DNA from 3 places in the Oceanobacillus sp. FSL W7-1293 genome. Region 3 is predicted to be linked to each of the others. Evidence: a T-box and tRNA genes for the amino acid it is inferred to sense, from the RefSeq annotation. Region 3 holds a T-box; the other regions hold tRNA genes.

The links. A T-box is a leader RNA that pairs with one kind of tRNA and senses whether it is charged. The one in region 3 lies ahead of serS (serine--tRNA ligase), so its partner is inferred to be a tRNA-Ser.
Region 1: it has a tRNA-Ser gene. The T-box ahead of serS (serine--tRNA ligase) is inferred to sense a tRNA for this amino acid. The anticodon was not compared.
Region 2: it has a tRNA-Ser gene. The T-box ahead of serS (serine--tRNA ligase) is inferred to sense a tRNA for this amino acid. The anticodon was not compared.

What each region holds. Positions count from the first base shown of each region.
Region 1 covers NZ_CP150212.1:2,950,387-2,961,311, reverse strand. Annotated here, with positions in the region: gene MKY65_RS14550 (class I SAM-dependent methyltransferase) at 1-422, shown strand, start outside; gene MKY65_RS14545 (Nif3-like dinuclear metal center hexameric protein) at 394-1,512, shown strand; gene MKY65_RS14540 (DEAD/DEAH box helicase) at 1,641-2,954, shown strand; gene MKY65_RS14535 (deoxyribonuclease IV) at 2,966-3,859, shown strand; gene MKY65_RS14530 (DUF2624 domain-containing protein) at 3,976-4,263, opposite strand; gene MKY65_RS14525 (DUF4190 domain-containing protein) at 4,432-4,800, shown strand; gene MKY65_RS14520 (hypothetical protein) at 4,898-5,224, opposite strand; gene MKY65_RS14515 (NfeD family protein) at 5,360-5,995, shown strand; gene MKY65_RS14510 (Na/Pi cotransporter family protein) at 6,274-7,902, shown strand; tRNA gene MKY65_RS14505 (tRNA-Asn) at 8,322-8,396, shown strand; tRNA gene MKY65_RS14500 (tRNA-Met) at 8,398-8,474, shown strand; tRNA gene MKY65_RS14495 (tRNA-His) at 8,505-8,580, shown strand; tRNA gene MKY65_RS14490 (tRNA-Ile) at 8,594-8,670, shown strand; tRNA gene MKY65_RS14485 (tRNA-Ser) at 8,683-8,775, shown strand; tRNA gene MKY65_RS14480 (tRNA-Phe) at 8,829-8,901, shown strand; gene sodA (superoxide dismutase SodA) at 9,172-9,783, shown strand; gene MKY65_RS14470 (MFS transporter) at 9,885-10,925, shown strand, end outside.
Region 2 covers NZ_CP150212.1:1,144,057-1,154,981, forward strand. Annotated here, with positions in the region: gene MKY65_RS05675 (catalase) at 1-1,359, opposite strand, end outside; gene MKY65_RS05680 (SprT family protein) at 1,807-2,259, shown strand; tRNA gene MKY65_RS05685 (tRNA-Asn) at 2,521-2,595, shown strand; tRNA gene MKY65_RS05690 (tRNA-Ser) at 2,602-2,692, shown strand; tRNA gene MKY65_RS05695 (tRNA-Glu) at 2,709-2,780, shown strand; tRNA gene MKY65_RS05700 (tRNA-Asp) at 2,809-2,885, shown strand; tRNA gene MKY65_RS05705 (tRNA-Gln) at 2,893-2,967, shown strand; tRNA gene MKY65_RS05710 (tRNA-Lys) at 3,062-3,137, shown strand; tRNA gene MKY65_RS05715 (tRNA-Leu) at 3,148-3,235, shown strand; tRNA gene MKY65_RS05720 (tRNA-Leu) at 3,248-3,331, shown strand; gene MKY65_RS05725 (type 1 glutamine amidotransferase family protein) at 3,892-4,479, shown strand; gene MKY65_RS05730 (GyrI-like domain-containing protein) at 4,753-5,211, shown strand; gene MKY65_RS05735 (hypothetical protein) at 5,275-5,484, shown strand; partial or broken gene MKY65_RS05740 (SDR family oxidoreductase) at 5,652-6,344, opposite strand; gene MKY65_RS05745 (NAD(P)H-dependent oxidoreductase) at 6,422-7,003, opposite strand; gene MKY65_RS05750 (helix-turn-helix domain-containing protein) at 7,205-7,570, shown strand; gene MKY65_RS05755 (SDR family oxidoreductase) at 7,901-8,761, shown strand; gene MKY65_RS05760 (MFS transporter) at 8,981-10,153, opposite strand; gene MKY65_RS05765 (hypothetical protein) at 10,853-10,925, shown strand, end outside.
Region 3 covers NZ_CP150212.1:4,825-15,749, reverse strand. Annotated here, with positions in the region: gene serS (serine--tRNA ligase) at 1-1,137, opposite strand, end outside; T-box leader at 1,201-1,436, opposite strand; gene MKY65_RS00050 (D-alanyl-D-alanine carboxypeptidase family protein) at 1,504-2,844, opposite strand; gene guaB (IMP dehydrogenase) at 3,029-4,501, opposite strand; gene MKY65_RS00040 (YaaC family protein) at 4,753-5,697, shown strand; gene gyrA (DNA gyrase subunit A) at 5,793-8,306, opposite strand; gene gyrB (DNA topoisomerase (ATP-hydrolyzing) subunit B) at 8,713-10,620, opposite strand; gene MKY65_RS00025 (DUF370 domain-containing protein) at 10,749-10,925, opposite strand, start outside.

The sequences.
Region 1 (10,925 bases), 1.9 Mb from region 3:
ACCATGCTGCTATTGCTAAATCTGCTGAACGAATTATTGCACAGCCTAATGTAGACGCAAGAGCAGTCAGACGATGGTTTGATCAAAATGATTTTATACTGAGAGCAGAAGAGATTGTGGATGAGCAGGGACATATCTATGAAGTGCTTGTTGCGGATCGTTATACAGAAGCCTCTTCACCATACAGTGATAATGAACAGAAGAAGGGCAGGCAGCTTTTATTAGGTCCCTATTTAATGAAAGAGAAGAATGCTGCTTTTATTAAAAAGTGGTCACAGGAAATAATGAATATCGAACGAATCATTTTGCAAATGCAGCAGGCAAAGCAAATAAATCATGAGAAAATAGCTGATTTCCAAACAGAATTATACTGGATGAAGGAGGAACTTGATCATGAAGGAACAAACGACGAAACACGCTGATTTTTTTCGGATCATGAACAGCTGGGCACCGAAACGTTTTGCCTATCATTGGGATAATATCGGGTTGCAGACTGGACGGTTTCATGATACGACATCTCAAATTCTGATTACACTGGATGTGACAGAGGAAGTAGTTGATGAAGCAATTGAAAAAGGGGCGAATTTGATTATTGCCCATCACCCTTTACTCTTTCAGCCTTTAAAACAGATTAATGTTGACCATCCGAAGGGCAGAGTGGTACAAAAGCTTTTAAAAAACGATATAACGGTCTTTGCTGCGCACACCAACCTGGATATCGCCGAGGGCGGTGTAAATGATTTATTAAGTGACGCCCTTGAATTGAAAAATAAAGAGCCCTTAGAAATATTAGAACAAGAGTCGCTGCTTAAAGTGGTTGTTTTTGTTCCAGAGTCGCATGTACAGGAATTACGGGATGCTTTGCATCAGGGCGGAGCAGGCCAAATTGGCGATTACAGTCATTGCACCTTTCAAAGCGCCGGACAAGGGACCTTTCTTCCGTCAGAGGAGGCTGCCCCGTATATTGGCGAGCAGAATGAAATGACCTATGTAGATGAGAAGAAGCTGGAAGCCATTGTTCCTAAGAAAAATCTTGCCAGGGTGATAGATGCTGTTATTTCAGCCCATCCTTATGAAGAACCGGCTTATGATATGTATCCATTGGAAAATAAAGGACAGTCGATTGGAATCGGACGCTTTGGTGTCCTGGAATCCCCGGTTTCAATGAAAGCATTTATTGAAACGGTGAAAAAGAATTTAGACATGCCTTGCGTGCGTGTTTCTGGTAATATAGAAAAGAATGTAAAAAAAGTTGCTGTCCTGGGAGGAAGCGGGGAGAAATATGTCAGTCATGCGCTGCGAAAAAAAGCGGATGTATATATTACAGGAGATATGACATTTCACGCTGCTCAAGATGCAGAGCAGATGGGACTGACAGTCATTGATGCCGGTCATTATATCGAGAAGATAATGAAAGCAGCAACAAAGGAAAAATTGATACAGGAAATACCTGCATTCAAGTCAAAGGTTTATGTATCTGAAGTAAATACAGACCCGTTCGTATTTATGTGAAATAGATAGTTAAATGATTTATTTGAGTGATAAGCACTGTAACCAGCGGATTTTTTTCCGTAGCAAATGCCATAGGCTAAATATTTATTTCAACTTATCATAGAAAAGATTTCAAAGGAGGGAAACAGATGGGAAAAACATTTGCAGAACTATCCCTGGATACGGATATCCAGGATATTATTCAAGAGTTGGAATTTAGAAATCCGACTGCAATCCAAGAAAAAGTGATACCTGCTATCTTGGGTGGGAAAAGTGTTATTGGTCAATCCCGGACCGGTTCCGGCAAATCGCATGCATTTTTATTGCCGATGTTTCAACAGCTGGATGAGAATCAAAAGAAAGTGCAGTTTGTAATTACCGCGCCAACAAGAGAACTGGCAACACAGCTTTACAATGAAGTAAGGAAAATCATTACGATTGCGGATAAGACAGAAAAATGGACAGCCAAGCTGCTTGTCGGCGGCACCGATAAACAAAAGGCAATTGAGAAATTAAAAACACCGCCAATGATTGTGGTGGGGACACCAGGGAGAATTTTAGATTTAGTAAAGGATGGGGCATTATCCATCTACAGTGCGGAATCGTTTGTAATTGACGAGGCGGACTTGATGCTTGATTTAGGCTTTATTGAAGAAGTGGATCAATTATTAGTACGAGCGAAGCAGGATATACAGCTGATGGTCTTCTCGGCAACCATTCCACAGCGCTTACAGCATTTCTTTAAAAAATATTTGAGAAATCCGGAATATATTAAAATGGAAGAGCATTTTTCTCCGGAAACGATGGAGCATCGGCTTATTCTGAAAAAGCATCGGGATGAAGCGAAGATTATTTGGGATATTTCCAAGACAATCCATCCTTATTTAGCGCTGGTATTTACAAATGGGAAACAACAGGCTAATGAACTTGCAGAAGCGCTTGGAGGCTATGGCTTGGATGTTGGTGTCATTCATGGCGGTCTGACGCCCCGGGAGAGAAAGCGTGTATTGAAAGAGATACAGCAGCTGCGCTATCAATACGTAGTCGCAACAGATTTAGCTTCAAGGGGAATTGATATCAAGGGTGTCAGCCATGTGATTAATGCCCAGCTTCCAAAAGAAGAGCATTTTTATATTCACCGTGTCGGCAGAACAGCACGAGCCGGACTAGAAGGCACGGCAATCAGTATTTACAGCGAAGAGGACGCCCGTTTAATTGAAAGATTGGAACAAAAGGGGCTCACGTTCTCGTTCGTAGAGGTTAAGCAGGGTGAATGGACCGAGGATAAATCCTGGAATGAAAGAACACGCCGGAAAACCGAAGACACAAGTAATGACCGGGAAGCGTGGAAGCGCGTAAGAAAAGCAAAGAAAGTAAAGCCGGGCTATAAGAAAAAACAAAAGCAGCAGCAACAGCAAATTAAAAGACAGCTGACAAAAGAGCAAAATAGGAAGAAGCGTTAGGAGGAATAAATATGGTGAAAATCGGTTCTCATGTTTCAATGAATGGTAAGAAAATGTTATTAGGATCCAGCGAAGAAGCTGCTTCCTACGGGGCAAATACCTTTATGATATATACAGGCGCACCGCAGAATACAAGAAGAAAGCCGATTGAAGAATTAAATATTGAAGCTGGTTTAGAACATATGGCATCTCATGGAATAGCTGACATTGTTGTGCATGCGCCGTATATTATTAATATCGGCAACACGGTAAAACCGGAGACATTTGAGTTGGGGGTTAATTTCCTGCGAAGTGAAATCGAACGTACCGAGGCTCTGGGGGCAAAGCAAATCGTACTTCATCCGGGAGCGCATGTGGGGGAAGGTCCGGACAAAGGTATTCCGAAAATCATCGAAGGATTAAATGAAGTGCTTGAACAAAAAAATGATGTTCAAATTGCTTTAGAAACAATGGCTGGAAAAGGATCCGAAATGGGCCGTACATTTGAAGAGCTGGCTGAAATTATTTCTGGTGTAACGCATAATGAACATCTCTCTGTTTGTTTGGATACATGTCATATTCATGATGCAGGCTATGATGTTGTTAATGATTTTGATGGGGTATTGAATTCATTTGATAAAATCGTCGGTTTAGACCGTCTGAAAGTAGTCCATGTCAATGACAGTAAAAATGATCGCGGGGCTCATAAAGACCGTCATGAAAACATCGGCTTTGGCTACATTGGTTTTGATGCCCTCCACAAGGTTGTTCATCATCCGCAGCTTAGCGAGCTTCCTAAGATTCTTGAAACGCCTTATGTAGGCACAGATAAGAAAAATAAAAAAGCGCCGTACAAGTATGAAATAGCTATGCTGCGTGAAGGTGATTTCCAGGAGAATTTAAAGGAAATCATTATGGAAGGTTAGTTCCGTATAAAATGAAATTTATTCAGCGGGAGTTTATGGACAATTATCCATGATAAATTTAAAAAGATGAGTACCCTGTATATGGGAATGCTCATCTTTTTAAATTTCATCCGGTTTTAGTTTTCAAATAAATGCTCCATCCCATATGATTTAATGACCTCATCCATTAACTGCTGTGCTGCTACAGCTGTTTTTTGATCCGTAATTTTTGCAAGCTCCATCATAAAGCGGTCACGATCTGCCTGGTCAAATGGATTAGGTGCAGAAGTCCTTAGATAATGTACAATCTGATCCGCTTGCGTACGTGTAATGGCAAAACCATATTCGGCGCTATAATGTAAAATTTCATCTGGGGTTAATTTACGCAGTTTATTTTTAATCATTTCTTTGATAAAGAAAGACATATCATCCCTCCTTTTGAATATCCTCATATTTTCTTCCATCATGTAAATATATGCAGACAACAAAAAGATTATACCATTCTTTGCTAAAAATTCCGCATGATACCTGTATGAAAACCTGTGGATTCCGTATGCTAATCATATAATTCTAAAGTATAAGGAGTTTATCTCATGAATGATAATGATAAAGACAAACGTATACAGGATATGCCGAATCATGGACAAAGACCACAGCATGAACATACAAATGAACAGTTAGACAGCAAAAGAATGGAAGAATTTTCAACAGAACTAACCGATGCCAACCTGCTGGAGTTTGAAGATGAGAAAAGCTTTAACCCGGGGACGATATATGGATGGGGAAGTATTATCTTAGCAATTATTTCATTTTTTACCTGGCCGGTTATTTTAGGAGCCGCCAGCATTGTATTCGGATTTGTAGCACGAAGCAGAGGGACAAATATTCTTGGTATTATCGGAATTATAGCAGGAGCTCTTTCTTTGATTTCCGCTTTTTTCATTATCCCTTTCTTTTCCTAGGCGGTATTTCTGAGCATTATAATTATTTAGCAGAAAGCTGCATTTCATAATAAAAAGCAAGCATTCACTTTGAAAATAAAGCGGATGTTTGCTTTTTCTAATGCTCCTCTTGAAATTGAGGGAAATAGTAAACTTCATGTACATGGATGTCATTGGAGGAGGTATTCGGGTTCAATGATTCAAAAGCCTTTAAAATAATCTCAATAGAGACAGTGTTGACCGTTATGGTTTGAATTTCTTCCGTAATACTGAGGACCGTATCTCCAGGATTTACTTTTACCGGAACAGCTTCAAAAGGAGGCAGTTCCAGGTTTTCATTATTTGAAGAGGAGATTGTCCCGTCTGAATGAGCTAAGTCTTGAAAAATACTGACTGCAACTAATATAATAAATGTAATCAGGGAAATTCTACGCAAAAATTCCATAAAAAATCTCCTTTAATGAAACTATTTTCTTTCCTCATACGTACATATAATATAGAAGAGGATGTTTAAAAATTCCTTCTTATCGTTCTTTTCGAACATGCGCGGTAAGCAGGGCAACGAGAGGGTGTGAATGGTATGGACGTGGTTGAATTACAATGGATTGGATTTCTTGCCTTATTTTTTGGAACTTTATTTATATTAGGTGAAATGTTTGTCAATATGCGCGGTATATTTGGTGTATTAGGGCTGGGATTTATAACTGTTTATTTTACGGTATACACAGAAACCAATTCAGTCTTACTCATGTTTATTATATACTTCCTGGGAATATTACTGATTATTATTGATGGAAAAGTGTTGAACGATGGAACCTTGGCTACGATTGGACTGGTTCTGATGATTGTTGCCGTTGCATTGCCGCAGCCGGATTTTGCAAACGGTCTTTATGCGGTAATAAGTATCGTCATTGGAGCATTTTCATCTCTGGCGTTTTTAAAAGTATTTAAACGGAGACAGATGTGGACGAAAATCGCTTTAATGGACCAGCTTACAAATGAACAGGGCTACAGCTCGCTCAGTAAAGAGTATGAAGCTTTGTTAGGAGAAGAAGGCATTGCGCTGACCGATTTTAGGCCTTCCGGTACGATTGAAGTGAATAAAAAGCATTACAGTGCTGTATCTGGAGGCCGCTGGATTAAAAAAGGAACTCCGATTAAAGTAGTGGCAGTGGATGGTACCAGTGTCCGGATAGAGGAGCTTAAAGAAGATTAATTAATAGTTCGTAATTAAATAGAATAACCCTGAAACAGGATTCATTTCATAAAAATGGAGATGAATCCTGTATTTGTGTGCAATCGACCCTAATATTATACATATTTTCATGAAAAAAGCAGATACTAAGCTTCCCTTTCTATTCGAATGTAAACAAATATTAAATCTATGTAAATTTTTCAACAAACATGTTTACATTCTCTTTAGAATCATCAATAATGAATGAGGCGCAAAATTCTACAAAAGTTTACATAAGAGGTAGAAGGGATGAAGTTTTCGTGAATATCGATGTTCAAAGTTTAATTATTGAATTTCTCGGAGGAATTGGCATATTCCTAATGGGGATAAAAATGATGGGAGATGGACTCCAAAAATCAGCAGGAGATCGCTTGCGGGATATTCTGGATCGGTTTACAAGCAATCCGTTTCTAGGAGTGCTTGCCGGTATTATCGTAACTATACTAATTCAAAGCAGTTCCGGCACAACCGTTTTGACAGTTGGACTTGTAAACGCCGGATTTATGACATTGAGACAGGCAATTGGTGTTATTATGGGTGCGAATATTGGTACGACTGCAACAGCATTCATTATCGGAATTGATATTGGAGAATATTCATTACTTATTTTAGCACTTGGTGCATTCACAATCTTTTTCTTTAAAAAGCAAAAGATTGTAGCTATAGGACAGGCTTTATTTGGGTTTGGTTCCTTATTCTTTGGGCTTGAACTAATGAGCAGCGGAATGACACCACTCCGTTCTTTACAGGCATTTCAAGATTTGACGGTTTCCATGAGTGAAACACCTATCCTTGGTGTTGTAATTGGTACAGTCTTTACAGTAATCGTACAAAGCTCTACCGCAACCATTGGTATTTTGCAAGGGCTGTTTGCGCAGGGGGCCATTGATATAAAAGCGGCGATTCCGGTTCTTTTTGGTGATAATATCGGTACAACGATTACTGCAGTTTTAGCAAGTATTGGAACATCTGTAGCTGCTAAACGTGCGGCATATACACATGTAACGTTTAATTTAATTGGTGCAGTTATTTTTATGCTGTTATTAATACCATTTACGAGCTTTATCAGTTATTTACAAAATACATTAAGTCTCAATCCGGAAATGACGATCGCTTTTGCACATGGAAGCTATAATATAGCAAATACGGTTGTTCAATTTCCGTTTATCGGTGCTCTGGCATGGCTGGTTACGAAGCTTGTTCCAGGCGATGATGTCGTAATTGAGTATAAGCCGAAGCATTTGGATTCTATTTTCCTTCAACAGTCTTCGTCACTGGCATTGGGACAGGCTAAGATGGAAGTTGTCCGTATGGGGAAATATGCGTATCAAGGTTTAGAGGAAACCCATAGTTATGTCACTACGCAGAATCCAAAAAATTCAGAGATGGCTCTGCAAATTGAAGGAGCGCTGAATAATCTGGATCGTAAAATAACGGAGTATTTAGTGGATATCGCTTCTACCAACTTAACTGAACCGGAAAGTATAGAGCATACCGGCTTGATGAGTACAATTCGTGATATTGAACGGATTGGCGACCATTTTGAGAATGTGGTTGAACTGGTGGACTATAAAATGTCCAATAAAGTTTCGCTGACAGATCAGGCAATTGAAGATTTAAACAAAATGTTTGATTTAACGTATATGACAGTTAAACAGGCTGTTGAAGCTTTAGAGGCAAATGACCGGGAAGCGGCTTTAGAAGTTATTCAAAAAGAAGACCAAATCGATAAAATGGAGCGGAAATTCCGTAAAAACCATATTATTCGTATGAATGAAGGCACTTGTAATGGGTCAGCAGGAATCGTTTTTGTCGATATTATAAGTAATCTAGAACGAATTGGCGATCATGCTGTAAACATTGCTCAGAACGTCTTAGGAGACCATTAATGATGATCTGATATAAAAGGGCTCTATCTGTTATAATGAAGCAGATAGAGCCCTTATTTCATCTATTTCGGGATAAAAGGGGGAAGAGTCCTCTTTTACCGTGAAAATTGCCGTTCATTGTTATGCAGTGCGGAGGTGTATAATTTATCAACAGCATTTTTGGAGCATCTGATTATTTTGAAGCATGCACATCAAAGAGAGGGGGTAACAGATGCGATAGAAATACAGCTTTTTCTATATATTACCCGAAATGAAAAAAGTTTTTATAAGTTTTTGTTGAAATATGTTATATTACATGCTATTATAATTCTTGCAGTCAACTTCTGATAAAAACTTTTGCAACACCGCAAAAAAAGTTGTTGACATAATTAATAGAACATGATAAATTATATTTTGTTGCTAATTAAAACAAACATTATTCCACAGTAGCTCAGTGGTAGAGCAATCGGCTGTTAACCGATCGGTCGTAGGTTCGAATCCTACCTGTGGAGCCATGGCGGTGTAGCTCAGCTGGCGAGAGCGTACGGTTCATACCCGTGAGGTCGGGGGTTCGATCCCCTCCGCCGCTACCAAAAATATATACATACATTTGCTATTTCATGGCGGCCGTGGCGAAGTGGTTAACGCACCGGATTGTGGCTCCGGCACGCGTGGGTTCAATCCCCACCGGTCGCCCCATTCAATAGTAAGAGGACCCTTAGCTCAGTTGGTTAGAGCTATCGGCTCATAACCGATCGGTCGCAGGTTCGAGTCCTGCAGGGTCCACCATTTATTCTGTCCGGAGGTATACCCAAGTCTGGCTGAAGGGGTCGGTCTTGAAAACCGAGAGGCGGGTCAAACCGCGCGGGGGTTCGAATCCCTCTACCTCCTCCATACATATTTTACAACAGAATGATGCAGAGCTTTTATATCATAGCTCCATGTACGGCTTGGTAGCTCAGTCGGTAGAGCAGAGGACTGAAAATCCTTGTGTCGGCGGTTCGATTCCGTCCCGAGCCATCTAAAAAAACAAGCGCAAAGCTTGTTTTTTTGTGTGCTTTTTTCTGATTTTGCAAGCGGATTCTGATTCCTTTTATAAACATTTTATTATTTCTTTAAGGCAAAAAAGTTTCCCATAAACAAAATAAGATAGTCAATAATATGTAAACGGTTATTTAATAAGGAATGTTTGATATATATCAGTGCAAAATATTTGCAAGAAATTCTTACCTTTGATAACGTATAAATTGTAGAAATAAAATCATCATTTATTTTAAGGAGGAGTTACACATGGCAAAATTTGAATTACCGGAATTACCTTATGCATACGATGCATTGGAACCATCTATTGATAAAGAAACAATGAACATCCACCATACGAAGCATCACAACACCTACGTTACCAAATTAAATGATGCATTAGAAGGACATGAAGATCTGCAAAACAAATCAGTTGATGAGCTTGTGAGGGACTTAAATGAGGTTCCTGAAAGCATCCGTACTGCTGTACGCAACAATGGCGGCGGACATGCCAACCACAGCTTCTTCTGGAAGACTTTGTCACCAAACGGCGGCGGAGAACCAACTGGCGAGCTGGCTGATAAAATCAACAGCAAATTCGGTTCTTTTGACAAATTTAAAGAGGATTTTGCAGCTGCGGCAGCAGGACGTTTTGGTTCTGGCTGGGCATGGTTAGTACTAAATAATGGTGAGCTTGAAATCACAAGCACTCCAAACCAGGATTCTCCATTAACAGATGGTAAAACGCCACTATTAGGATTAGATGTATGGGAGCATGCATATTATCTTAAGTATCAGAACAGACGCCCGGACTATATTTCCGCATTTTGGAATGTCGTTAACTGGGATCAAGTAACAAACAATTACGAAGCAGCAAAATAAAGAATAATTATAAAAGCTTGCAGATAACTTTATGTTTCTGCAAGCTTTTTGTATAGATACGGCTCCTTCGCTAAAAATAAAAGAAGAAGGAGTCGTTTTCTATGCAATTACAACAGCAGTACAGAAGATATAAACAACAAAAAGATGAATATCGGGATCTTTGGATACTCTTGCTTATCGGCGCTTTATATGCAGCAGGAATCTTTTTATCAAATACTTTTGTTAATGTGTACCTATGGAAGCAATCCGGGGATTTTTTTGTGATTGCTAATTATCACTTGGCAAGCTATGTATTCCAGGCATTATCTTTTATTTATGCTGGAAAATTATCCAAAAAAATCGATCGCATCATTATATTGCGAATCGGAATTCTTTTTTTATGTTTCTTTTTTCTGTTCGTTCTTTGGATCGGAGAGCTGGCTGCATATTATAATTTTATTCTTGGCTGCTTATTGGGAATAGGGTATGGTTTTTTCTGGTTAGCTTATTATGTACTGACTTTTGAAATTACCGAACCGGATACAAGAGATTGGTTTAACGGCATTTCCGGCACACTGACCTCCTTTGCCGGTATGGTTGGACCACTGCTTGCAGGATGGATGATTTCAAAAATGGCCGGGGATTTTGGTTATACCGCTATTTTTATCATTTCTTTAAGCCTGTTTATTGCGGCTATTATTGTCAGCTTTTTTATTATAAGAAAGGGAAGCAGAGGAAGCTTTGCTTTACCTGCTGTTATAAATGAAAGAAAGAAAAATAAAAATTGGAAGCGTATTTTACATGCTCACTTTTTTCAAGGGCTGAGAGAAGGTATCTATGGTTTCTATATCACCATCTGGATTTTTCTTGTTACAAACAGTGAGCTAATTTTAGGGATTTTTAATTTATTTCTTTCGGGGTTATCCATTATTTTTTATTTCGTTGCTTTAAAATGGATTCAACCTGCATTAAGAAAAAAAGCCATTTTATTTGGCGGAATCTTACTGTTTGCTTCTATTTTTATTATTATTTTTGAAATGAGTCTGTTCTGGTTAATTGTATACGCGGTGATTATCGGAATTGCATTCCCAATTCTGACCGTTCCGTATCAATCCCTGACCTATGATGTAATCGGCAGAGCGCGGATGGTGAGCGAGAGAAGA
Region 2 (10,925 bases), 1.1 Mb from region 3:
TGGAGCAATATCATCCGCTGTATTTTGGAAAAGAGCTTGTTTCTGCTCATCAGACATTAAGCGGAATAGCTTACCAGGCTGTTCGTAGTAAAACGCGTCGTCCTCATCAAAATCAAAGTAATCAGCATCTACATCTGTACCCAGCTGTAATGCAGGCTCCTGATGCTCTTTGCTGTCTTCCCATTCTCCATATTGGTTCGGGCTGTAGCTGACTTGTCCGCCAGTGTAAGGGACAACACGCATTGCACCGTCACGATGATATGGGTGGAAGTTTTTCGCGTTTTTCGGATAGTTAACAGGGATTTGCCAGTGGTTCACGCCTAGACGGTAGCGCTGTGCATCTCCATAAGAGAATAGACGGCCTTGCAACATTTTATCTGGAGAGAAACCAATGCCAGGAACAATGTTTGTAGGAGCAAATGCAGCCTGTTCTACTTCTTCATGATAGTTTTCCGGGTTTTTATTCAGTTCTAATTCGCCAACTTCGATAAGCGGGAATTCATCTTTGTACCATACTTTTGTTAAATCGAATGGATTGTAAGGCATATTTTTAGCTTCTTCTTCAGTCATAACCTGAATGTACATTTTCCATTTAGGGAAGTTTCCTTCTTCAATAGCAGTATACAAATCACGTTGGTGACTTTCGCGGTCTTCACCGACAACTTTTGCAGCTTCTTCGTTTGTAAGGTTTTCGATACCTTGCTGTGTTCTGAAGTGGAATTTCACCCATACGCGCTCGTTATTTTCATTATATAAGCTGTATGCATGGCTTCCGAATAAGTGCATGTTGCGGTAAGATTTTGGAATCCCGCGGTCAGACATAACAACAGTTACCTGATGAAGTGCTTCTGGTAAATTAGACCAGAAATCCCAGTTTGCATCAGCATTCTTCATATTTGTTTTTGGATCACGTTTTACAACGTGGTTTAAATCTGGGAAACGTTTAGGGTCTCTCATAAAGAATACAGGCGTATTATTACCGACTAAGTCCCAGTTTCCTTCTTCTGTGTAGAATTTCATCGCAGTACCGCGGATATCGCGTTCTGCATCAGCAGCTCCGCGTTCCCCAGCTACGGTAGAGAAACGGATAAACATGTCTGTTTTCTTCCCGACTTCAGAGAAGACTTTTGCTTTTGTATATTTAGTAATGTCGTTAGTAATCGTTAATGTTCCATAAGCTCCGGATCCTTTTGCGTGCATACGGCGCTCAGGAATTACTTCACGATCAAAGTGTGCAAGCTTTTCAAGAAACCAAAAATCTTCCATTAATAATGGACCACGTTTACCGGCCGTTTTAGAATCATCATCATTTGGAACAGGAGCGCCAAATGCAGTGGTCATTTTTCTTTTTTCACTCATAGATAGTTTCCCTCCTATATATTAAATACAATTATTATAATAACATAATAAATAGTAGATTGCTATTAATATTCTTGTTTAATTTGAATGACATTTTTTTAATCTTATATAGAAGTCTTTCTTGCCGGTTAAAGTCGTATTTCTAAACAAATACTAGCAACATGCTGTTTTCTTTTAAAATAAAATAATATATTGAATAAATGATTCTACTCTTTCTCAATTACGTTTTGTAAATGAGAATAAATAAGAGGAATGAGGTAGTATTATATAGAGAATAAATGTTCCGATAGCTCCTTCTTTATGTTAAAATAAGTTGTCATCAGTTAAACAGTTTTTGTTGAAATTTCTGATGGCGTATAATAAAAGAGGTACGTTTTGGAATGGTTAAGGAAGGTAAGAAAAATATTAAAATAATGAAATGTTCTTTTATGTTGGAGGATGAAACGTATGAACCCAATGCCGGATGAAGAATTGTATCAGTTAGTTAACCAGTTGTCAGAAGCTTTCTTTAATAAAACGTTTATGGACAAAGTACGATTTAACTCCCGTCTGCGGACAACTGGCGGAAGATATATCCCGAGTAAACGATTAATTGAATTGAATCCCAAATATGTACTGGAATCTGATAAGGAAGAGTTTCACGGGATTATAAAGCACGAGCTTTGTCATTATCATTTGCATATTGAAGGAAAAGGTTACCAGCATCGGGATAAAGATTTTAGAGAATTGCTTGCAAAAACAGGCTCTCCCCGTCATTGTAAACAGCTTCCTTCGAATCAGCAGCGTTACCGGCATACATATGAATGCCAAAAATGTAAAATGGTTTATAAAAGAGTAAGGAAAGTGGATGTATCCAGGTACCGATGTGGAAAATGCAGGGGGAAATTACATCTGATTTAATTTTTTTCAATTAAGTATTGACGAATAATATTATCCATGATAAATTAATGTAGCTGATATGAAATGACAGTTTTCATTCATTGCGAATGTCCTGTCTGCAGCTTTGTCGAATGGCTTGGATTTTTGAATAACTCTCTAAGCAAAAAAACTTTTTAAGAAATTTAACAGTTTTTGTTGACAAAAAACAGGATATATTGTATGATATTTCTTGTTGTTGCGTAATTAGGATATTACATAGATAGTGACTGATTACTTTTATATTCCACAGTAGCTCAGTGGTAGAGCAATCGGCTGTTAACCGATCGGTCGTAGGTTCGAATCCTACCTGTGGAGCCATTATTTGGAGAAGTACTCAAGTGGCTGAAGAGGCGCCCCTGCTAAGGGTGTAGGTCGTGTAAGCGGCGCGAGGGTTCAAATCCCTCCTTCTCCGCCATTTTAATTTTCATAATGGCCCGTTGGTCAAGCGGTTAAGACACCGCCCTTTCACGGCGGTAACACGGGTTCGAATCCCGTACGGGTCATCTTTCTAAGAAATCAAAATAAATAATTGGTCCGGTAGTTCAGTTGGTTAGAATGCCTGCCTGTCACGCAGGAGGTCGCGGGTTCGAGTCCCGTCCGGACCGCCATTATAGTTGGGCCATAGCCAAGCGGTAAGGCATCGGGTTTTGATCCCGTGTACCCCAGGTTCGAATCCTGGTGGCCCAGCCATTTTCTTTTTTAGAAGGAATACATGATAATACTATTACAGATAATAGTATTTTTTTATTGATAGGGACTATAAATAATGACCTGTCATATATAGGAGCCATTAGCTCAGTCGGTAGAGCATCTGACTTTTAATCAGAGGGTCGAAGGTTCGAATCCTTCATGGCTCACCATTTTTATTTTGCGGATGTGGCGGAATTGGCAGACGCGCTGGAATCAGGCTCCAGTGTCCGTTAAGGACGTGGGGGTTCGACTCCCTTCATCCGCACCATTTTTATATCATGCGGTCGTGGCGGAATGGCAGACGCGCCAGGTTGAGGGCCTGGTGGGTGAATAACCCGTGTGGGTTCAAATCCCACCGACCGCATCATATGTAAAAACCAGTCATATCAAGGGTTCCAGACCTTTGATATTTTTTTATGCACTCATTCTATGGGTGCTTTTTTGTTTTACTGATGCCATTTCGATGCCATGTAAATATATGGTAAAATCGCAATGTTTGGATTTAGAATAAATCATCTAATTTATCAGCAGTTTCTCTTTGCTTACTAGAGAACAACTAAACATTAATTATCATAGTAATGGATGAGCGACCCAGGCGTTCTTTAAAGGTTACGTGTTCTTCGCCTTGAGGAACTAGTAAAGCAACGGGAGAATACCTTAAATCATGTCAGTAGATAGCTTCAAGGTTAACGTGTTCACCAATTTTTCGATGCGCCTGTTAAAAATATCTCTAGTTGCTGGAACATATTGACTTGAAAGAATGTAAACCCAATAAACCAGCTCAATAAAAAATTTATAATATTCATAATATAAATCTTTTTTGGTATAATTACTTTAATAAATAAGAATGTAGCGATTTTATAAATGAGTTAAATGAGGCAATCACTGCAAGGTTGTAAATTATTAACGGGTGGTGTGATGCTTATGAAACAGGCTTTATTTCTTATCCTGGACGAATACGCAGATTGGGAAGGTGCTTATTTATCATCAACATTAAATCAGAGTGAGGATTGGTCGGTTCATACGATTTCTTTAGAGGATACGGTAAGTTCCATTGGCGGTTTTAAAACTGCTGTCGATTATATCATTGGTTCGGAACCTGAGGATTTTAATCTATTGGTAATGGTAGGCGGGAATACATGGAATAATGATCATAAAAAGCTTTTCCATTTAATCAAAACTGCATTTCAAAATAATATACCTCTAGGTGCTATATGCGGTGGAGTTGACTATTTAGCAAAAAATGGTTTTCTAAATGATTATAATCATACGGGGAATTCTGTTGATGCTTGGAATGACTATGAGAATTATCATGCTAAGAGCAGTTTTTTTCAGCAGCAAGCAGTAAAAGATAAAAATTTAGTCACTGCAAACGGAACAGCTCCTATTGAATTTACGCATTTAGTTTTGGAATTGGTTGCATTTGATACTTCTGAAAACATTAAAAGAATGATGTATATGTATAAGTATGGATTTTATCATTATTGTGAAAAATATGGGGGTCCATTTTAGTTCATTTTTGCTTGAAATGGATTGTTTAATCAATGTAAAATGTGTGCTTTTTTTGCCTGAATCAGTCCAGTATTTGTCGAGAAGAATATACAGATGTAACTGAACATTTTTTGGTCATTGTTGGAAGAAGAGTGACTGGTGAATTGCCCCCCTTTTTTATCTAGTAAGCGATTTCTTTTGTTGATCGTTTACATTGACATAAGGCCGTTCATTATAGTAGGTTGAAAAAAAGTAGTATTTTATTACTAATAAGAGAGGAGCTTTAAGCATAATATGGAATATGAAATTAAAACGCTTCCGGCATATCGTGCAATGGGTTTGAAATGCGATGTTTCTTTTACTGATTTTGAAACGATAAAAACGGTGATTGAAAACTCAATGAGCAGAGTGAAAGAGTTTGATTATCCTGTGAATCCTGGAATAAGGCTCGGTTTATCTTATCACCTTCGACCAGATGGTTTTACTTACTATTCTGTTTATGAAGTACAGGACAAGCAACCTCTGCTTGATAACATGGTTGAGATTAATATACCTGAAATGACCTATCTAGTAGCAAAGTATAATGGTGAAAGTATTGAAGGTACTTATGAAAACATAATGAAATGGATAAAAGAAAGCGATTATACACCTTTTAAAGAAGAAGGTGTTGATTATTATGATGAATTACCAATAAAGCATGAAAAATATTTAAATGGAGAATCTGATTTTGAAATTTTAATACCTATAAAGTAGGTTATAAATCTTTTTTAGTTGATAGGTATATGAAGAATTATAAGTTTGTTGTGGAGGGATAATGTGTCAAAAGGATTAAAAATTATCTTGTTTTGGTCGCTTGCATTTCCCGCAATTATAACCATTGGCCGTATCATAATTGATTATTTTTTAGGAAGAGAGATTGAATTAATCTCATATACAGCTGTATTTTTAGGCACGTGCGCAGCTGGATTGATTTTTGGCGGCCCTCTAGTGTATCTTGTATCAAAATCCAAAGAGAAGATACATTAATTGTTAAACATTATGTCAAAGGCTTTAACCCGCTGAAATAAAACAAGCACTCCTTCCAATAATCGAAGTGAGTGCTTATTCTTTTCCGAAGAAAGTAAAAACCGTTCTTTGATAACCCCCTGCAGCATAAGCGGATAGGATTTCTTTATCTGTATCCTATTTGAGTAAATCAACCTGTGTCCGCCTTCCACGTGAAGGATCTCTCCAGTGGAAAAGTGATTACGCAGTAAATAAATAACACCTTCAGCTACATCTTCTGGCTGGCCGGCACGATTGAGCGGCAATTGTTCTGCAATGGCGTCATAGAATGCTTTTCGTTCTTCTTCAGGCATGCCATAACGTGATGGTGTGTCGATGACCCCAGGAGAAACAACATTCACTCGGATGGGTGCCAATTCCAACGCCAATGTTTGGCCTAGGCTGGATATTGCAGCATTAACGGCGCCAAGTGCAGAAGCACCTTCAATCGCTTTAAATGCTACGACTCCGGAGAAGAGTGTAATGGAACCATCTTCAGGAAGATTTGGTGCAGCATATTTTGCAGCATGATACTGTCCCCAGAACTTCCCGTCAAACAATTGACGATCCTGCGCAGTATCCGTTTCAAGGAAGTTTCCATAGGTCGCAATTCCTGCGGTCACCACTAGCGAATCAAGTTTTCCAATTTTGTAAAAAAATGCTTGAACCTCTTTTTCAATGGTGAAATCCAGGCTATACGTTGTTACTTCAGAACCGATTTCTGCTTTTGCTTGTTGTAATTTTTCTTCAGAACGGCCGGCAATTACTACTTCCGCACCTTGCTCAACAGCTAATTTCGCTGTTTCTAATCCAATACCAGAGGAGCCGCCAATAATAACTATTTTTTGTTTGTCAGTTTCATTTTACACTCTCCTCTTTTCCATTATTATTTAGGATAAATGATTTTTTTACGATTTACTTATACAAGGGCCTTTTCTTTTCTCACAGATTTAAGGGCATTGGACCAAGCAACAACATCATCAATCATTTCGCCAAATCTTGGTTTATGCACTTCCATTGGTGCGAAAGTTGCCATGTTCTCAAAGTCATTAAATAAGCTGAATGCGCCTTGTGGTTCAACTGTAGCTACTTTTAAATTAGATAACGTTGTACGCAGTGCAAGAGAAGCTGCGATACCAAGCGTAGAGCCATAGCTTACGATGCCTGCTGCTTTATGATGCCACTCCGAACCTAAATAATCTAAATGATCCTTAAGGCCAGAAGGGAAATTTTTATTATATTCCGGTGTGACAAAAATAAACCCGTCAAACGAATCAATTTTTCTTGACCATGCACTTTGTTCTTCTGTTGCGTATTCTTTATTTGTCATAAGCGGCGGAATTGCTTCGTTGAAACGTCCCAGCCCGCTTTCTTTTATATCAACAATTTCAAATTCTGCATCCACATCTTTATTATCTGCAAAATCTTTAATCCATTCTGCCACTTGTAAATTAACACGTACATCACGTGTGCTTCCTGTAATAATACCAATTCTAGTCATGTTTTAACCCTCCGTATAAATATATATGAAATGAATCAAATCATAAGTTTGTATTAATTTGATTACAAGAGTTATAATAAACCTAAAGTTTCTTTTTGTGAAGAAGGCACTTTATTTATACCTAGTTACTTTTAGGAAACCATTTGGTATATAAGGGATTCATGCATATATTTATAAAGGAGCGGTTGAAACGTGAAGAATATAACGACAGGTAAAAATTGTGGAGAGCTTCAAGTTGCGTTAGATATTATTGTGGGTAAGTGGAAACCGATTATTTTATTTCATCTTATGGAAAACGAAAAATTGCGTTTTAGTGAACTGCAGCGGGCTATTCCGGAAATCACTAAAAAAATGTTAACTTCCCAATTAAGAGAATTAGAATATAACGATATTGTTCATCGCAAGGTTTATCAGCAGGTGCCCCCAAAAGTGGAGTATTCTATGTCACCGTACGGTCATGGGCTAAAGCCGTTATTAGTATCAATGAGAAGCTGGGGGACGGAGCATCTGGAACATTTGGAGAAATTATATGGAAAAGATAATGAAGAGCAGAAGGAACAAATATAATTTCCGATAAGTTGTGACACGAGACGGAATGGTGTTTTCTGTGAATTACTCACTTTATTGTCCGGTAATAGTATGCTTATTAAGCCTGGATACTTTTGTGGTTAAAAGTATAAAGTATTTATGAATGTATAACAAGGTTATAAAATGTCTTGAGCAAAGAAGGGTTACATTAGTAGAAAGTATATCACGGGAGATTGCCTGCAATGCTTCCGTCTTATAGCTGCCTCTGACGTAACCCTCAGTATTTTTATAAATTATATTATTGAAATTATCAAACTGCTTTTGGCATAGGAATGCTGCTTTGACTTAAATATTAGGAGGACGAGATGAATGGAAGGGAGAACGGTTTTGATAACTGGAGCTAATTCAGGAATTGGATTCGCAACAGCTGCTATTTTAGCTAAACAAGGCTGTCGTATCATTTTAGTGTGCAGAAATGAGAAAAAAGGGGAAGAAGCACGTCAAAAATTATTGAAGGCTGCTGATAATAAGGCTATTGACTTACTGATCGCTGATTTGTCCTCACAGCAGGAGATTAGAAAGCTGGCAGAGCAGGTTCAGAAGCGATATTCCAAATTAGATGTTCTTATAAACAATGCCGGCGGTGTATTCAGTCAATATCAAGTCAACAATGACGGCTTTGAAATGACTTTTGCGGTTAATTATTTAGCACCGTTTTTATTAACTCATCTGCTGCTTGATCAATTGAAGGCTTCCGGTTCAGGCAGAGTGGTTAATATCGCATCGGTCATGGAAGACAAAAAGTTTGAGCCGGATAATGCAGTAAATCAAACTGCTTCTGATTATTCGGGAATGCAAGCATATAAAACGGCAAAAACCGCTGTTCTAATGATGACGTATTATATGAGTGAGCGCTTGTCAAACAGCGGTGTGACCGTCAATGCACTGCACCCAGGGTTTATTTATACACCTCAGGCAACCCGAATGGCACCGAGGTTTTTAAGACCAGTTATGAAGTTATTTTCAAAAAATCCAGAGCAGGGCGCCGCTTTGCCCGCTTATTTGGCTTCATCCAATGAAGTGAAAGATGTTACAGGGAAGTTTTTTAAAGATAATAAAATAGAACAGACTTCCCCTGTTTCGTATAATAAAGATCGTCAAAAAGATTTATATACTAAAAGTGTTCAGTGGACGGGGGTGGATGAACCTCAATATATAGAAAGTAATTAACTTTACGAGCCTCTGCTTTTTACTGAAGAAGTTTTCATTTTAATAAAGAAGGCAAAATTGCCATCTATGGAATCGAGGCACCGGGGTATAAGCGGTTTTCCGAGAATCAAAGCGGGAATCTAAAAATACTTCCTGGCATGTACAACAGCAGAGAAAAGTAAGTGCATGGCTGCTTTTTCAACTAATCATATCAAGGGTATTAAACCCTTGATATTCCACTTAAACGAATTCTTTTGAACGTCTTTTTACAAGTAAATAAACTACATACATAATGAAAAATAAGACGTATACGAAGGCAGATACAATATAGATAGCATGATAAGACGCTGCTTCTGCTATTAATCCCAGAACCAATGAGCCGCCGCCAATCCCGATATCGAAAAAATTGAAGAAAGAGGCCATGGCATCTTCATGCTCCTGTTTATCGACTAGATTGATACACCAGGTTTGTATAGCAGGAAGCAATGCTCCAAAGCCTAGACCGTAAAATATTGCTGCTGTAAAAAAGACCGTGTCTGTATTGGCAATATATAAAAGACCTAATCCAATGATTGCAAAGATAGAACCTGGAACCAAGATGACGGTTGGCCCGTGCAAGTCAAACAGCCTGCCAGAAACCAACCGTACTGCAAAGCTGGCTGCCGCTATAACGAAGAAAAACAATCCTACATGAGAAAAATCCTTTTCCAAGGCATATAAAGAAAAGAATGACATGATTCCTCCTGCTGCCGTTCCGACTAATAAAATTAGAAGAGCAGGGAAGAGAACTTTCTTTTCAAGAATTTTTGTCTTCACATTGGCTGTTCTATCTAAATCTCTTCCATTTGGTGCGCGTTTAATCAATATGGCCATGATTACAGCCAGTATCAATACTGCCATTCCGCCTAAGAATAAGCGCTGAAAATCATATAATTCCAACGTTAAGATACCTATCATGGGACCGACAGAAATCGCTATCGTTTCACCCAGACCAAAATATCCAATTCCTTCTCCGAGCCTCTTTTTTGGAATGATTTCGGCTGCTAGTGTAGCGAAATATGTCGTGATCAACCCAAAGCCTGCTCCATGAAAAAGCCGAATAATCAATAGAGTAGTGATATCACTTGAAAGATAATAGGCTCCAGTCGCCAAGGCATTAATTAAAATACCTAGGATTAAGAGGAATTTTTTGTCCATTTTACTTGCTAGAAGACCAGCAAAAGGACGAGTCAGAATAGCAGATAACATAAATATTCCTGTGACGATGCCGACTTGGCTGGCACCGCCTCCAATTGCAGTAATAAAGAGAGGCAGCGTGGGAAGCAGCATCTCGAAAATCATAAAAACTAAGCCGTTGGAAACCACGATAAAGATAAAGGATAATGACCATATTTTCGTATTTGAATCATGCATTTTTCGAAACTCCTTCTATGTTGGTGCATTTTGATACAAAGGACATTATATCTGATACGGGGCAGATGTAAAGAGGTTGAACGAAAGGATAGTGAATGAATTGTAAAATGGTGATGAATTAGTGGTCTAACTGGAGAAGGGGAGCTATCAGGCTGAGTCATTTTACAGGCCATGCATTTATGTGTTTTTAGGGATTATGACAGGAATTAAGCGGGGGAGTCATAAAGTAATGACAGAAAGAACAATTGGAAATATCCGATGATTGAACGCTGTAAAAATATACACCAAAAATGGCACTGTCATTGGATAAAACTTCTTTGGTATTGTTATTTTTGGTTGTTTTCTAACTTCATAGCAGGTGAAAATTTTCGATAATAACCTTTCTATGAGGCTGTAGTTTCTTCCTCATTGTTGTTAAAAAAGATTAATACGAAGCAGCATTTCCAATGCAGTTGAAAAGATGACACGATGAACCTTGTTTGAAGGGATATGAAAGTGAAATCCTGATAGAAACTTCCTCATTTATTAGAGTACTAGCAAGCTTCTCTGGCATATGGTACGATATGAAAAGATTAAGCGTATTTTCGTAAATGGAGTTTAATAGATACATAATAAGTCGATTTTGAAAAAACATCGTTGTGCAGGGAGGAATCCGCTGCTAACCGGCAAGGAAATAATCAGGGTAAAGGAGCATAAAATTTGAAGTTCAAACAGTTAACCATTCTATTAACAGTCAGTTTACTTGGTTTGACACTCTCTGCATGCGGGGAAA
Region 3 (10,925 bases):
GACAAATTCCGGTTTTCCATTTGCTTCGCGGCGGAAACGAATTCCGGCACGGCGCGCTTGGAAATCCTCAAAATTAGAGCAAGAAGAAATTTCACGATACGTATGCTGGCTTGGAATCCATACTTCGATATCGTATTTTTTCGCTGCTGTAAAACCTAAATCACCTGTACACATGCTCATCACACGATAAGGGAGTTCTAACAGCCGCAATACTTTTTCCGCTTCCCCTGTCAATCTTTCTAATGTTTCATAAGAATCTTCCGGTTTCACAAAATTCACAAGCTCCACTTTGTTAAATTGATGCTGGCGAATCAAACCGCGTGTGTCTCTTCCGGCAGAGCCTGCTTCAGAGCGGAAGCTGGCACTGAATGCGACATATTTTTTCGGCAATGCCTCTCCTGTTAAAATCTCATCACGGTGATAATTGGTTACAGGCACTTCCGCAGTCGGTACCAGAAAATAATCCCAGTCCTCCAGTTTAAACGCATCCTCTTCAAATTTCGGAAGCTGTCCTGTCCCTGTCATGCTCATGCGATTCACAATGTACGGCGGGAGCATTTCCTGATAGTCGTGCTTATCCGCATGCAGATCCATCATGAAGTTTAATAATGCGCGCTCCAGTCTCGCTCCTAATCCTTTATAGAAAACAAAACGGCTTCCCGTTACCTTTGCTGCACGTTCAAAGTCCAAAATATCTAAATTTGTCGCAACATCCCAGTGCGGCTGTGCTTCAAATGAAAATTCCGGCACCTCTCCCCATTTACGTGCTTCTACATTATCATCCTCATCTTCACCAACGGGCACGCTCTCATGCGGCAGATTGGGGATAGAAAGCATGATATGCTCCAGGGTTTCTTCAATTTCTTTTAATTCTTTATCATATTTAGAAATTTGATCTCCAACTTCGCGCATAGAAGCAATGGCTTCTTCCGCATCCTTTTTCTCGCGCTTTAAAACAGAAATCTCCTTAGATACTTCATTACGCTTTGCCTTCAGCTTTTCTGTCTCTGCAATTAATTCCCGTCTTCTTACATCGAGCTCGCCAAATTTGTCTAAATCGCCAAGGTCTTCTCCGCGGTGTGCTAATCTTTGCTTCACTTCATCAAAGTTATTTCGTACATATTTCATATCTAACATACTGATTACCTCCTATATTTTTAATGTCTTTAAAACCATAAAAAAACTCCCATCCCTTGTGTAGAAAGGGACGAGAGTATATTTCCCGCGTTGCCACCCTAGTTAAAGAATCTATACAGACAGATTCTTCCGGCTTTATATACGAATAACGTCGTATCTCCGTGCTTACTTACGTGACTAGCTCACTTCGATAAGCATGCTCCAGGATGGATTCACTGTATTCTAACGCTAATTTGCACCAGATATTAGCTCTCTATAGATAGAATCAAACAGCTACTGCTTCCTATCAACGCTTTATTATTTCAATGAATGATTGTATATCATCATAAGCTATTTCCAATCAGGTTGCAAGACTTCCTGCAAAAATTAGCTGAAAAGTCCCTTCACCCAATTAAATGCACCCTGGAACATGTTTACAAAGAAATCACCGATGGATTGTAACGTAAGCATAAACCAATTTGCTTTTTCAACGGAATCCATTGCAACTAAATCATAGCTTTCCTGACTTGCTTCATCCGAAATATATCCAAAATCTTCTTCTTCTCCATCATAGACAACGGTAACTGTTCCGATAACTTCATCTGCTTCTACTGGAGCTTCTAGCTCTCCATTATCATTCAATCTGTCGTCATCAATTGTATATTCTAAATGATACAAATCTTCCTCACCAGATTTGATGGGAACATGAATCCCTTCATTGATGCCAATATTTACTTCTTTTTCTTTTCCTCTTGCAACAGGAGCTGTTTCATTACCTTCTTCTTGATATCCTGCCGGGAATAATTCTTGTGTTTCAAATTGATCAAAACCATAATCAAACAGCTTTGCAGTCTCATTAAAACGGGCATCTTCACTGTCTGTTTTCATAACCACACTGATAAGACGTCGTCCATCACGTTCTGCTGTTCCTGTGAAAGCATAACCGGCAACCGTTGTAAAACCAGTTTTTAAACCATCTACACCTTCATAGTAATGCTGCTGTAAATAATCTGCATCATGATCCAGCATGTAATTCCAGTTACGGATCTCCTGATCATCAAATTCCGTATTTGGCACACTGGAAATCTCTAATGCTTCCGGATAATCATTAACTAATGCAGAGCCTAAAATTGCTGCTGAGCGGGCCGATAATAAGTTTGTATCGTTAGGGCTTGTTCCTTCTGGATAATTATCCCCCAGACTCTCATTATCTAATCCGCTGGAATTAACAAATTTATATTCCGGCATTCCCAGCTCTTCTGCCTTTGCATTCATCATTTCAACAAATTCACTTTCTGAACCTGCAATTAACTCCGCAAGTGCAATTGTTGTCGCATTATCTGAGTTGATTGCCATTGCTTTATATAAATCTTCTACTGTGTAATCTTGCTGTTGCCTTAATCCAACTCCTGAAAAATCATCATTGCTGGATATTTCATATGCATAATCACTAATTTGTGTTGTTGTATCCCAGGAAATATCTCCGTTTTCAACTGCTTCCCAAACGAGATATTCTGTCATTATTTTCGTCATGCTAGCAGGAGGCAATGCCACATCCGGGTCCTTTGCAAATAATACTTTCCCCGTTTCTGCATCCACTAAAATAGCCGATTCCGCTTCTATATCTAATCCATCTGCATACACAGACATGGATGGTGTAACAAAAGATGTTAAAACAAGCGCTGCTGCAACCACCAAAAGAAACAATTTTTTCATAGACTTTCTCACATTTCCGTACCTCCGTTTAATAATATAGCCATCAACATACGTTCTATGTATTCTGCTGAGCACGCTTCACATTTTACCATAAAAATTCATAAAAAAATAGATGGAGCAACATCCTCCATCTATTTTTTTTACGACCGTATGACACAAATTTGTCATCAACTAAATTACTTGAGCATCCTCTTTTTTACTGCATAAAATAGTTCGGTGCTTCTTTCGTAATCTGTACATCATGCGGATGGCTTTCCTTCAATCCAGCCCCTGTAATCCGGATAAAACGAGAATCATTTCTTAAGCTCTCCAGATTTTTTGTTCCGCAATATCCCATGCCGGAGCGTAAACCGCCTGCCAGCTGATGGAAGGTATCTCCCAACGAGCCTTTATACGCAATACGTCCTTCAATGCCTTCTGGAACAAGCTTTTTATTCTCTGATTCACTTTGGAAATAACGGTCTTTGGAGCCTGCTTGCATTGCTCCGACAGAACCCATGCCGCGATATACTTTATATTGACGTCCTTGGAAAATTTCTGTTTCTCCAGGGCTTTCCTTTGTTCCGGCAAAAATACTTCCCAGCATCACAGCATGTGCACCTGATGCCAAGGCCTTCACAATATCGCCGGAGTATTTGATTCCGCCGTCTGCAATAACGGGTACGCCATATTCTTTTGCTGCTGTTGCGCAGTCATAAACTGCTGTGATTTGCGGTACACCGACCCCTGCTACTACTCTTGTGGTACAGATGGACCCCGGTCCAATACCTACTTTGACAACAGAAGCTCCTGCTTCAATTAAAGCTCTTGTCCCATCCTCTGTGGCAACATTTCCTGCAATAATTGTCAAATCAGGGTAAGTTTCGCGAATGTGTTTTAATTGATCGAGAACACCTTTAGAATGGCCATGTGCGGTGTCGATCACAATGGCATCAACACCGACATCCACTAATTTTTCAATCCGCTTCATCGCGTCGCCTGTCACACCGACTGCAGCTGCTGCAATCAACCGTCCTTGTGCATCCTTTGCTGCATTTGGGAATTCAATGACCTTTTCAATATCTTTAATCGTAATTAACCCTTTAAGAATTCCCTGATTATCAACAAGAGGCAGTTTTTCAATTTTATATTTCTGCAGAAGCTTCTCTGCTTCATCCAGTGTTGTTCCCACTGGCGCTGTCACTAATTCCTCTGTGGTCATCACTTCCGAAATCAAAATGGAATAATCTTCAATAAAACGTAAATCACGATTGGTTAAAATACCGACGAGCTTTTGTTCCTCAATATTATTTACAATGGGAACTCCTGAAATGCGGTATTTTCCCATTAAATGTTCCGCATCATAAACCTGATGCTCCGGAGTTAAGAAGAATGGGTTCGTGATTACGCCGCTTTCTGAGCGTTTCACACGGTCTACTTCCTCTGCCTGCTGTTCAATAGACATATTCTTATGAATGACTCCAAACCCGCCTTGACGTGCCATCGCAATTGCCATTTCTGCTTCTGTTACAGTATCCATTCCAGCACTGATAAATGGGGATTTCAATTTTAAATTTGATGTTAAATCAACACTCAGATCCACCTGGTTTGGTAAAACATCTGATTCTGCCGGAACAAGCAATACATCATCAAATGTCAAACCTTCTTTTGCAAATTTGTCTTCTCTCATTGCTAGCTCATCCTCCAATCATTGAATTCGCAACCCCAATTCACTTTATTTACGGGTATTATACAGTTTTCAAGGTATATCCTTATCAAATATCGGAGAAACTGCTTAAAAAATACCAACCTTTGTGAAAGTAGCAGCAAATATCTATTTTTACTTACATTACGCTTTTTTTCATGCTTTTTCAAGCACCCTACATATAGAAAAAATAGAGGATAGATTCAAAATATTTAAATAGTTATGGAGCTGTAGAAATGATGCATGTTGAAGATTTATATCCATTTTTAACCACTCAGGAAAATGCACAAAATTACCTGAAGAAAAGTTACTCATTTCTTCGTGAAGCTCAGGCAAAAAGCTATCAAAACAGCTCTGCTTTTATCCATTATATCCATAATGGAACATGCTTTATAGAATCAAGCAGGCAAAGCAATGTGCTGGTTCAGCCTGTTCTGTCTTTTTATGGAATGACACATCTTTTAAAAGGTTGGCTGCTGTCAAAGCGCCCTGATTATCCGGAAACAACAGCTGTTCTTGCGCATGGACTGACTGCCCGGAAAAGAAAACGCAAGGATTATCGATTTATTGAGGATGAGGTCAAATTACAGCAAAAGGGGTTATTTCCATATGTAAGCCGCCATTTATTTTCTCTCTATCCCTTTCCATTAGAACGTGTTTCGATGCGCCTGTTATTAGCTTCTATTCCAGAATTAAGCAATATTTGGCAGCTTTATCAGGAAGATACGATGATTATTATTGGAAATAAAAACAGTAAGCTGCTTCGTTTTCCCAATCGGATTTTAGATGGGTTTTATTTAAAAGAAGATACCTTTGTCGAGCGTATTCGGGCATTTTTGCCTCCTATCGAGGATATACAGCAAAAAAAGGAGGAATTACAGCTTTATCTGACAGAACCCGTTACAGATTGGAATGGTCCGTTTCGTTATCACTTGCATAATGAGTTTATTTATTTTCCAGCGAATCGGGCCAACTATTTTCCTTATTCTGAAATCCTGGTACATTATCTGCTGTTATTTAATTTGAGCATGATTTGCCGTTATGAAACAGAATGGTGGGGCGAGCTGATACAAATGAAAGCAGACCGGGAATATCCGCTTATCCAACAATTTTTAACCATCACCCAGCAAAAAACACCAGCGCTTATCGGCCAGCATTTACTACAGAATTTCAAAGAATGAAGCTATTTAAGTAGAAACAAAAACAACAGGCGAGTTATGATGACTCATAGCTCGCCTGTTGTTTTATATCATCTTTCCACATTTCATTGTTTTGTCTATTCCTCGTTATTATCGTCTGCACCATCATTTACATCGCTATTTTCCTCAGATGCTTCGATTTCCTCTGCAACTTCCTCTTCTTCTTTCTCAATCCGTGCTACTGTTGCAACTTCTTCGTCATCCTGCAGACGAATCAAGTGTACCCCTTTGGTATTTCTTCCAGTTTGTGAAATATCGGATACTTGCATTCGGATCAGCACGCCGCCGGCAGTAATAACCATTAAGTCTTCGTCGCCCTGGATGGCTTTTACATCGACTACATGTCCTGTTTTTTCATCCAGCTTACACGTAAATACACCTTTACCGCCACGATTGATACGGCGATATTCATCTTCTGGTGTCTGCTTTCCAAATCCTTTGCTGGTTACATGAAGAATTTTAGAACCTTCATCCATAATTTCCATAGAAACGACTTCATCATCCTCACGCAGAGAAATGCCTTTTACTCCTGCTGCGGTTCTGCCCATTGGACGCATTTGTTCTTCTTCAAAACGAATCAGATAGCCATTTTTCGTAGCAATCATAATTTCTTTTTCGCCATCTGTCATGCGGACAGAAATCAGCTCATCCTCTTCCCGAAGATTTACAGCAATCAGGCCGCCTTTACGGATGTTTTTGAATTTTTCAAGGGATGTACGTTTTGCAACCCCATGCTTCGTTGTAAAGAATAAGAAGTGATCTTCATCAAACTCAGATACAGAGATAACAGCGTTCACCCATTCTCCTTTTTCTACTTGAAGCAGGTTAATAATCGGAATCCCTTTAGCCGTCCGGCTGAACTCCGGTACTTCGTAACCCTTTGTTTTATATACCTTCCCTTTATTCGTAAAGAAAAGAACTGTATCATGTGTTGATGTGGATACAAGGTGTTCTACAAAGTCATCCTCATTGGTTCCCATGCCCTGGATACCTCGTCCGCCGCGGCGCTGCGTACGGTAAGTAGAAGCAGGCAAGCGTTTAATATAGCCCTGGTGGGTCAATGTAATAACGATATTCTCTTCCGGAATCAAATCTTCATCTTCAAAGAAGCCCGCTCCGCCGGCAACGATTTCTGTACGGCGTTCATCACGGAACTTCTCTTTGATTTCCGTCAGCTCTTCACGAATGATTTCCAATACTTTCTCTTCATCCGCTAAAATAGCTTTTAATTCAGCAATCAATGCCTGCAGCTCTTTGTATTCTTCTTCAATTTTTTCGCGTTCTAATCCTGTTAAACGCTGCAAACGCATATCAAGAATAGCTTGGGCTTGTTTCTCGGATAACTCGTAACGTTCCATTAAGCCTTCTCTTGCAATATCTGCTGTTTTTGAATTACGGATTAAAGAAATAACCTCATCCAAATGATCGAGTGCAACACGCAAGCCTTCTAAAATATGTGCGCGTGCTTCTGCTTTATTTAATTCAAAAGCTGTACGACGCTTGATAATTACTTTTTGGTGGTCTAAATAATGCATCAGACATTGCTTGACATTTAAGACATGCGGGCGTCCATCCACCAGTGCAAGCATATTGATACCAAATGTCGTTTGCAGGGACGTATGCTTATATAAATTATTCAAAACCACATTCGCATTTGCATCTCTTCTAAGCTCCATAACAACCCGCATGCCATTACGGTCTGATTCGTCACGAAGATCGGTAATGCCATCAATTTTCTTATCACGGACCAGCTCGGCTATTTTTTCAATCAGCTTGGCTTTGTTTACCTGATAAGGAAGCTCTGTCACAATAATGGTTTCTTTGTCATTTTTGCCTTGCTCAATATTGATTTTTGCCCGGATGGTAATGGATCCTTTTCCTGTTTCATACGCTTTGCGGATACCGCTTCTGCCTAAGATTTGCCCTGCAGTAGGGAAATCTGGTCCAGGAAGATATTTTTCCATAATTTCATCGACAGTTAAATCAGGGTCTTTACTGATTGCCAGGACAGCATCAATTGTCTCTCCAAGATGATGCGGCGGAATATTGGTGGCCATACCAACCGCAATCCCGGAAGTTCCATTGACAAGTAAATTCGGAAAACGTGCCGGAAATACAACCGGCTCGCGTTCGGCTCCGTCATAGTTATCCTGATAATCAATCGTGTCTTTATTAATGTCGCGAAGCAGCTCCATGGAAATCTTAGACATACGTGCTTCTGTATAACGCATCGCTGCTGCTGAATCGCCATCGACCGAACCAAAGTTACCGTGTCCATCGACAAGCATATATCGGTAACTGAAATCCTGTGCCATTCTTACCATCGTTTCATAAACAGCTGAGTCACCGTGCGGATGGTACTTACCAATAACCTCTCCGACGATACGTGCTGATTTTTTAAATGCTTTGTCAGAGTGCATTCCTAAATCATTCATTGCGTAAAGGATACGGCGATGTACGGGCTTCATTCCGTCGCGAACATCTGGCAATGCTCTTGCCACAATAACGCTCATTGCATAATCCAAGAAGGATGTGCGCATCTCTTTACTTATATTTATTTCCTGGACACTCGGACGATTTTCCTCTGCCATAGTCTAATAACCTCCCAATCACCATTGTGTTAGTGATTCCTTGAATCTTTCATTATCAGTTGAATTGCATTTCAATATGCATAAAATATAAACAGCTCAAGTAGCAGCCGCTACAGAAATACACTACGCTTTCCTGTGGGCTTGCGCTCAGCCTCCTCGAAAAAGAAGACCGCTTTTTCTGCGGGGTCTTCCCACTGGGACTGCGATTACTCGCCCCACCGAAGACCACTGCGCTTTCCCACGGGAGTCTCCGTGTATTTCTTCCGCTAGTTATAGTGTATAATCACCATTCAATCTTGTTATAAAAAACGCAAGCATGTAATTTAATCGTTTTAATTATATCTGACAAGAAAGGGATAGAAGTATTTCTATCCGCTTTGTTGTCTTTATTAAAAGGATGTGATACTTAAATATCTAAGTTTTGTACGTATTGGGCATTTTCTTCGATAAAGTTGCGTCGTGGTTCTACTTTATCGCCCATCAGCATATCGAAAACCTGGTCTGCGTCGATTGCGTCGCTGAGTTCAACCTGCAGCAGTGTACGGGATTCTGGGTTCATTGTGGTATCCCATAGCTGATCTGCATTCATTTCTCCTAACCCTTTATAACGCTGAATACCTGGTTTTGGTGCTTTTGGAATCTCTTCCAGAAGCGCGTCCAGTCCTTTATCAGAATAAACATAGTGAACAGACTTTCCTTGTTTGATCTGATAAAGCGGCGGCTGGGCAATATAAATATACCCATGCTCAATCAACGGACGCATATATCGGTAGAAAAAGGTTAATAATAACGTTCTGATGTGAGCTCCATCTACATCGGCATCTGTCATAATGACTACTTTGTGGTAGCGTGCCTTTGTAATATCAAACTCTTCGCCGATACCGGTTCCTAATGCCGTAATCATAGCTCGTACTTCATTATTTGATAAAATTCGATCTAAGCGCGCTTTTTCGACATTCAGGATTTTCCCGCGCAATGGCAGGATAGCCTGGTAATGACGGTCTCTTCCTGATTTTGCAGAACCGCCGGCAGAGTCACCCTCTACGATATACAGTTCACTCAAAGAGGCATCTTTAGAAGAACAATCAGCAAGCTTGCCCGGCAGACTTGTTACATCCAATGCACTTTTACGACGGGTCAGCTCTCTTGCTTTTTTCGCTGCCAGGCGTGCTCTGGACGCCATAAGTCCTTTATCCACAACGATTTTGGCAATTGTCGGGTTTTCATAAAGGAATTTAGAGAAAGACTCTGAAAATACACCATCCGTAATAGCACGGACTTCACTATTACCCAGCTTTGTTTTTGTCTGCCCTTCAAATTGCGGGTCTGGATGCTTCACAGAAACAATCGCTGTCAGCCCTTCCCGGACATCCTCTCCAGACAGATTGGCTTCACTATCTTTCAATAAGCTGTTCTTTTTCGCATAATCGTTGATAGCACGTGTCAAACCGGAACGGAAACCAACTTCATGTGTACCGCCCTCATACGTATGGATATTATTCGCAAATGAATATAAACTGGTTGCAAAACCATCGTTATACTGAATAGCAATCTCCACGGCTATTCCCTGGTCTTCGCCTTCTGCAAAGAAAGGTTCATGCAATACTTCTTTATTTTTATTAATGAATTCAACATAAGAGCTGATTCCGCCCTCATAGTAGTAAGATGCCGGCTCTTTTCCAGATCGTTTATCTTCAATCGAGATACGCAATCCTTTGTTTAAAAAGGCAAGCTCTCTCAGACGCTGTTCTAATGTTTCATAGTTATATTCGGTAGTTTCTGTGAAAATTTCCGGATCCGGTATAAAGTGTGTTGTTGTTCCAGTAATATCCGTATCACCAATAATCTCAATCTCTCCATCAGGAATTCCTTTATGAAAAGAAAGATAGTGAATTTTCCCATCAAGGTGGACGGTCACCTCTAATTTACTGGAAAGAGCATTTACAACAGATGCACCTACACCATGAAGTCCGCCGGAAACCTTATATCCGCCGCCGCCGAATTTACCGCCGGCATGAAGGACTGTCATAATTACTTCCAGCGCTGGACGGCCTGTTTTCTTTTGAATACCGACAGGAATCCCCCGGCCGTTATCTTTTACAGTAATACTGTTATCTTCTTCGATAATGACTTCGATATGATCACAATAACCTGCCAGTGCTTCATCGATACTGTTATCCACTATCTCCCAGACAAGGTGATGTAATCCTTTTTCACTGGTGGAGCCAATATACATTCCCGGTCTTTTTCGAACTGCCTCAAGACCTTCAAGTACTTGTATCTGATCAGCATCATAGGCTTGGTTTTCTGTCATTTTGTCTTCCATCGACATCTTCTCACACTCATTTCTATATGAATTACAATCCATCCATTTGTATATATTAAAAAGAGAAGGCTCTGCATATTCCTGAGCAGAAATCTCTTGATTTTGTTATCTCAGGCTTACTCTTCATAATAATCCTCTAAATTACTGATTGTGGTTAAAATACCTGACCGTTTTCTTAAGGTAGTTACAGATAAAGAACTGAAAAAAATATGATCTGCAGTAACCATAATGGATTTGGCCTTTTTTTCAGGACCGGAAACTTTTTTTTGCTGCTTCCATTCCTGTATCATTTG